2 regions of the Yersinia massiliensis genome follow, and region 1 is predicted to be linked to the other one. Evidence: riboswitches for the same ligand, from Rfam matches in the RefSeq annotation. Region 1 holds a riboswitch; the other holds the start of a gene.

Region 1 (3,424 bases):
TGAGTGATCGTTGTGGTGGCCTTGAAGCCTCTAAATCCAATGAGCCTTGTATCTACCGTTGCCATGCTGGGCTAACGGATTTTTCTATTCCGCTGGTGATTGCCGGCCATCTGGTCGGGTTCGTGTTGTGCGGGCAAGTGCGGTTGCACTCGGATGTCTATCTGATTGATATCCTCAATGTGGATAACCACTGGCAGCAGAATCCCGCGTTGATGGATGAATTCCACAATGTCCCGATCATGGATTTCTCGCGGGTGATTGCCTCTGCGGACTTACTGAAGCTGATCGTTGAGAACTGCCTGAAAAAACACCTTAACTTTGTGGTGATCAATGACAACATGGGCAGTAAAGATCCCGGTCGAGCGCGGCCTGTGCATCCTCACGACAGCAAAATGAAAAAAGTTTTACGCTACATTGATACCCATTTGTCGGAAGAGCTACGCTTGGAAGATGTGGCGAGCAAGGTGTATCTCAGCCCCTATTATTTCAGCAAGCTATTCAAAAAATATCAGGGCATCGGCTTTAATGCGTGGGTAAACCAACAGCGAATGGCCAATGCTAGAGAGATGCTACAACACAGCGATTGGAGCATTGCCAGTATTGCCAAGAATCTGGGTTTTTCGCAAACCAGCTATTTCTGCAAGGTGTTTCGGCAAACTTATAATGTGACTCCACAGGTATTTCGTTCGCTCTCTTCTGATCGTAACGAAATGGAATAGACAATATTGATTTAATATTATTCAATTATGTAGTCAGTTTTGATTTTCTATTTTAAATTGTCATCGAAAAATTAAGTTTTTAAAAAAATTAATGACAATAATTTGTTATTCTAGAAAATGATAATTCAAGTGTAGTTGTCTGTTTTTAAATGGTAATTTTGGTGTTGATGACAATAATTTCATATGCGCATGCAAAAAAATCATCATCAAAAAATGAAATTCACCATTTTTTATGAACAGAAAGGCGTATATTAATTTTATGGCACGCTAATAAGATACTCATTCATAAATGCACTGTTATAACAGTGTAAATAAAGAGATAAAATAAATAACGAAATAAGAAATTTTATATACCGAAATGGTCATGTTATGCGCTAAAGCATAACTGGGAAGGGGGTGACAATCCCCCGCAGCCCCCGCTGCTGTGATGCTGACGACCCCGCTGTAACCACTGATCCACCGGATTGGGAAGGTGCGGGAGAGGATGACGCTAAGCCAGAAGACCAGCCAGATCGGTAAACGATATTCAACTCCTTCGGTGGGAAGCGGGTTGTCATCAGATGCGCGCAGCGGCGACGATGCGTTGGCGCACCTTTTTGACACTGCAGATCCCGCTTGAAATGGCGGGATTTTTTTATGCAACGGTCTGGCAAACAAGCCTTTATCATCGCAGGAACCGGTAGCGGATGCGGTAAAACCACCGTGACGCTCGGTCTGCTGCGCGCGTTGATGGCGCGTGGGCTGTCGGTACAGCCGTTCAAGGTGGGGCCTGATTACCTCGACACCGGTTGGCATAGCGCAGTGAGCGGTGTGATGTCCCGCAATCTTGATGCCTTTATGTTGCCGGTTGAAACCTTAAATGGGCTGTATAACCAGCATATGCGCCATGCCGATGTGGCGGTGATTGAAGGTGTCATGGGGCTGTATGACGGTTACGGCACCGATCCCAACTATTGCAGCAGTGCCGCGATGGCGAAGCAATTGGGGTGTCCGGTTATCTTACTGGTGGACGGCAAAGCGGTATCAACCTCGGTGGCGGCTACCGTGATGGGTTTCTGCCAGTTTGACCCTGATTTGGTGATTGCCGGGGTGATCGTCAACCGCGTTAATTCTGATAGTCATTACCAACTGCTGCGCCACGCTATCGAACACTATTGCGGTATCCCTGTGTTGGGCCGTGTGCCAGTGATGGATGATGTCGCCTTGCCATCACGCCATCTCGGGCTGGTCCCTGCGCAAGAGCGCGATGGTTCGAGGCCAAATCAACGTCTGCAACCTGACAGCGATCCGCGCTGGCAACGGCTGGCGCAGCAAATCGAGGAAACGATTGATCTCGACCGGCTATTAGCACTGACCCAGTGCGCGACGTTGCCAGCAGGAACCCCACCAACATTGCCGCCGCAAGCACTGGCTGAGGGCCTGACATTGGCGCTAGCCGATGATGAAGCCTTCAATTTCTATTACCCCGATAACCTTGATTTACTCGAGCAAGCTGGGGTGCGCATCCAACGTTTCAGTCCACTTCATGACCGCCAATTGCCCGATTGCCAAATGATCTATCTCGGTGGTGGCTATCCGGAAGTGCACGCCGCCAAACTGGCTGCGAACACCGCCATGCACAGCGCGTTACGGCAAGCCCATCACCAACAAATTCCCTTGTATGCCGAATGTGGTGGCTTGATGTATCTGGGCGAAGGGCTAACGGATGCGGATGCGCAGCACCATAGGATGGTCGGCATTCTGGCCGGTGAAAGCCATATGGGAAAACGCCTGACGCGTTTTGGTTACTGCCAAGCACAGGCGCGTACTGACACCCTTTTAGCCGCGCAAGGCGAGACGCTACGCGGCCATGAATTCCATTACTCCGATTTCACCAGCACCTTGACACCGGTCTTTGACAGCAGCAAGTGGCGTGATGGTGTTGCCATTCAACGCTGGCACAGCGGTTATCAAGTGCAACGTACCCAAGCCAGTTACCTGCATATTCACTTCGCCCAACGTCCCGGTTTGCTCAACGGTTGGCTAAATGCCGCTCGGAGTCTGCTATGACACTCGCGGCGTGGTTTGTGGCTTTTCTGCTCGATAGCTGGCTCGGCGACCCGCCGCACTGGCCGCATCCGGTGCGCTGGATTGGCAACATGATCACGGTATTGCAACGGGCGATTCGGTCGGTTTGCCGCAGCGAGCGTGCGCTGAAATGGGGCGGTGCATTGTTATGGCTGGTGGTGGTGGGCGTGACTTGGGGCGTGAGCTGGGGATTTTTATGGCTGATGACCCAGATTCACCCTTGGCTCGGTTGGGTCGCGCAAGTGTGGATGATTTACACCTTGCTGGCTGGGCGCTGCCTGAGTGAAGCGGCGCTGTTGGTCTATGACGCGCTGCAACACGGCTCACTGGCGCAAAGCCGCGAGAAACTGTCATGGATTGTGGGGCGGGATACCTCCCAACTGGAGAAACCGCAAATGACGCGTGCCGTCGTCGAAACGGTGGCAGAGAACAGTGTCGATGGCGTCATTGCGCCACTGTTTTTCCTGCTGTTAGGCGGTGCACCACTGGCGATGGCTTACAAAGCGGTCAACACCCTTGATTCGATGGTGGGCTACAAAACGCCAAAATACCGTGCGATCGGTTATGTGTCGGCACGTATGGATGATCTGGCGAACTGGCTGCCTGCTCGCTTGAGCTGGCTGTTGCTCAGTGCCGCA
Region 2 (3,424 bases), 2.0 Mb from region 1:
CTCTAATTTTCTCCCCTCTATTCTTAGTGTGGCCTTGGTATTTTGGATTTTGTTCAGGCTAAAAGCACGGAAATCGGCACAGGCAGACTCGGAAATCGGGTCGGATAATACGGAAAACCATTCACCGCAGTAATCGCGTATGGCCTATGAGGCGTAACGAGTCAATGTGCCGTTGGGAGTCCAACGGCATCTATTCATCAGTGTAGATAGCTTAGCGGCAGCTAGTCGCGCTTTTCTAGCAAGACCCCGCACTCCATATGATGGGTATAGGGGAACTGATCGAACAGTGCTAAGCGGCTGATTTTATGAGTGTGCTGTAACTGTTCAAGGTTGGCACACAGTGTCTCGGGGTTGCAAGAAATATACAGGATACGCGGATAAGCTTGCACCAACTTGACGGTTTCATCATCCAACCCACTACGCGGCGGATCGACAAAAATGGTTTCGCAGTTATAGCCGCTCAAATCAATGCCCTTCAGGCGATTAAACTCACGAACACCTTGCATTGCTTGGGTGAATTCTTCCGCGGACATGCGGATTATCTGCACGTTATCAATGTGATTAGCCGCGATATTATACTGAGCCGCTGCTACTGAGGGTTTGGCTATCTCAGTCGCCAGCACCCGATCAAAATTACGCGCCAGTGCCAACGAGAAGTTGCCATTACCGCAGTACAACTCCAGTAAATCCCCACTGGCATGCTGAGTGACATCAAGCGCCCATTCCAACATATGAATATTCACCGCGGCATTTGGCTGCGTGAAGCTATTTTCGACCTGACGATAGATCATCTCGCGGCCAGCGACCGGCAACACTTCGTCGATATAGTCGTGGTCCAACATGATTTTGGTTTTCGATGCTCGCCCAATCAACTGCAGGTCAAAGCCTTGTTCGCGAAGCTGATCACGTAACGCCAATGCCTTTTGTTGCCATTCTTCATCTAACTGACGGTGATACAGCAAAGAGGCGATCAGTTTCCCGCTTAGGGTAGATAAGTAATCAATCTGGAACAATTTACGGCGCAAAACAGGTTCGGCTCTGATAGCCGTCATCAAGGCGCTCATCAGACGATTGATGAGCAAGCTGGCTACAGGGAATTGCTCGACCCGAATGCGCTGCTTGGTCTGTTGGTCAAACATGATGTGGTACAAATCGTCTTCATCGTGCCAAACGCGAAACTCTGCCCGCATGCGGTAATGTTCAGCAGGCGAACGGAATATCTCGGGAGCGGGTGCCTGAAACGGCAACATCATTGCCTGAAGACGGGCGGATTTCTCTGCCAATTGGTGATCATAGCCGTCAGTCGGCAGGATGTTGTGAGTCATGTTTCTTCTCGTTTGAGCATAATAAAGAGTGTTATTCCTGCGGATTGTAGGGAAAGTGGCCCTGATGTCCAGTTTTGTTCTATTTATTCATCATGAGAATAATGGAAGTCTAGACATCCATTTTACTTAATCGTAACATTGCGGTCCGGCCTCATGCTGTACTTAAACACCTAAGAGTTAAAAGGGAATCCGGTGTAAATCCGGAGCTGACGCGCAGCGGTAAGGGGAAGTCACGGCGATAGGTTTCAACCAGACACTGTCCGCAAGGACGGGAAGTCATCGCCCGCTCTTTTTTTAGAGATCCCAAGCCCGAAGACCTGCCGGTATAACGTCGCAATATTCGTGGTCGTCGCGTACTACCGGCCATGGCTCTGCGGCATCCGCCAATTGAGTTTGGATGCTTTATGATAATTAAAAAATATACGCTGTTCACAGCCCTCTCTGTGACGGCATTTTCTGGCTGGGCGCAGAACAACACCACGACGAGTAATAATGACGAAATGGTGGTGACAGCCAGCCGTTTCAAACAGCCTGTTTCCACCGTATTAGCACCCACTGATGTAGTGACCCGAGATGATATTGATCGCTGGCAGGCCAAAAGCCTCAATGAAGTGATGCGCCGTTTACCGGGTGTCGATATCGCTCAGACTGGCGGGATGGGGCAAGGCTCTTCCGTTTATATTCGCGGCACTGAGGCACGGCATGTTTTGGTGCTGGTTGATGGTATCCCCTTGGCACGTACCGGTATCGTCAACACTGCTAGCTTTAATCAGATACCCATCTCCTTGGTACAGCGAGTTGAGTATATTCGTGGGCCGCGCTCTGCCGTATATGGCTCGGGGGCGATTGGTGGCGTCATCAATGTGATCACGCAATCTGATAAAGAAGGCGTGCAGATAAATGCAGGTGTCGGTTCCAAAGGCTATCAGCAATATGATGGCAGCGTGCGCCACCGCTTTGGCGATACATTAGCGACGATTGCAGGTGGGTATCAAACCACCAATGGCTTTAATATCAAGCCAGACTCTAATTATTCGGTAGACAGTGACCGAGACGGTTTTCGTAATAAAAATTTCTGGGCAGGATTGGATCATCAGTTCAACCAAGAGTTCTCTGGGTTTGTCCGAGGTTATGGCTACACCAATAGCACCGATTACGACGTCGGCAGTACCCCTTATCTGCCAGAATACAGTGGTGATAAAGAGCGTTTGTATAACCACACTTATGATGCTGGCTTGCGTTATGCTTCAGGCGCTTACTCTTCTCAGTTCATTGCGAGTTACCAAAAATATAAAGATTACAATTACAGCAGCCAATTAGGCCGCTATGGGGTCGCCACCACGCTCGATGATATGGATCAGCGTAATCTGCAATGGGGCAACACTTATAGCTTTGAAAATGCGACGCTAAGCGCAGGGCTTGATTGGCAGCAGCAACGTTTGGCTTCATCCAACACTACTATTTCTGATACCTACAAGCGTGATAACACCGGTTTATATCTGACTGGGCAGCAGAAGTTCGATAGCGTCACACTTGAAGCCTCTGGCCGTGCAGATAAAGATGAGCAGTTTGGTTGGCATGAGACATGGCAAACAGCCGCTGGCTGGGAATTCGTTCCTGATTATCGTTTGACGTTATCTTACGGTACCGGCTTCTTGGCACCATCCTTGGGTCAACAGTACGGCGCGCAGCGCTTCAGCCCACGGATTGAACCCAACAGTAACCTTAAACCGGAAGAGTCTCGCCAATGGGAAGCGGGATTAGAAGGGGTGACGGGGCCGGTTGACTGGCGCTTATCGGCTTATCACAACAAAATTGAAAATCTGATCGATTACTACTCTGACCCGTTGACCTACATTGGGCAATATTACAATGTTAACTCTGCGACCATAAAAGGTGTGGAATGGACCGGAAATCTTGATACCGGTATCTTCACTCATCAGGTCACATTGCAATATATTGATCCGCGCAACGATGAAAATAACGAAGTGTTAGCCCGTCGTTCTAAGCATCAGGCCAAGTATCAGTTAGATTGGACCATGTTCAACTTAGACATGGACGTTTCTTATCAGTACTTCGGCAAACGCTATGACAATAAC

The links. Region 1 has a riboswitch for cobalamin ahead of DA391_RS08165 (cobyrinate a,c-diamide synthase). Riboswitches for the same ligand answer to the same signal wherever they lie in the genome.
Region 2: it holds a riboswitch for cobalamin, as region 1 does, so the genes downstream of both, btuB (TonB-dependent vitamin B12 receptor BtuB) here and DA391_RS08165 (cobyrinate a,c-diamide synthase) in region 1, are expected to answer to the same signal.

Annotation. Positions count from the first base shown of each region.
Region 1 covers NZ_CP028487.1:1,781,660-1,785,083, forward strand. Annotated here, with positions in the region: gene pocR (transcriptional regulator PocR) at 1-719, shown strand, start outside; cobalamin riboswitch at 1,062-1,245, shown strand; gene DA391_RS08165 (cobyrinate a,c-diamide synthase) at 1,356-2,768, shown strand; gene cbiB (adenosylcobinamide-phosphate synthase CbiB) at 2,765-3,424, shown strand, end outside.
Region 2 covers NZ_CP028487.1:4,768,449-4,771,872, reverse strand. Annotated here, with positions in the region: gene DA391_RS22205 (YijD family membrane protein) at 1-133, shown strand, start outside; gene trmA (tRNA (uridine(54)-C5)-methyltransferase TrmA) at 222-1,325, opposite strand; cobalamin riboswitch at 1,455-1,664, shown strand; gene btuB (TonB-dependent vitamin B12 receptor BtuB) at 1,730-3,424, shown strand, end outside.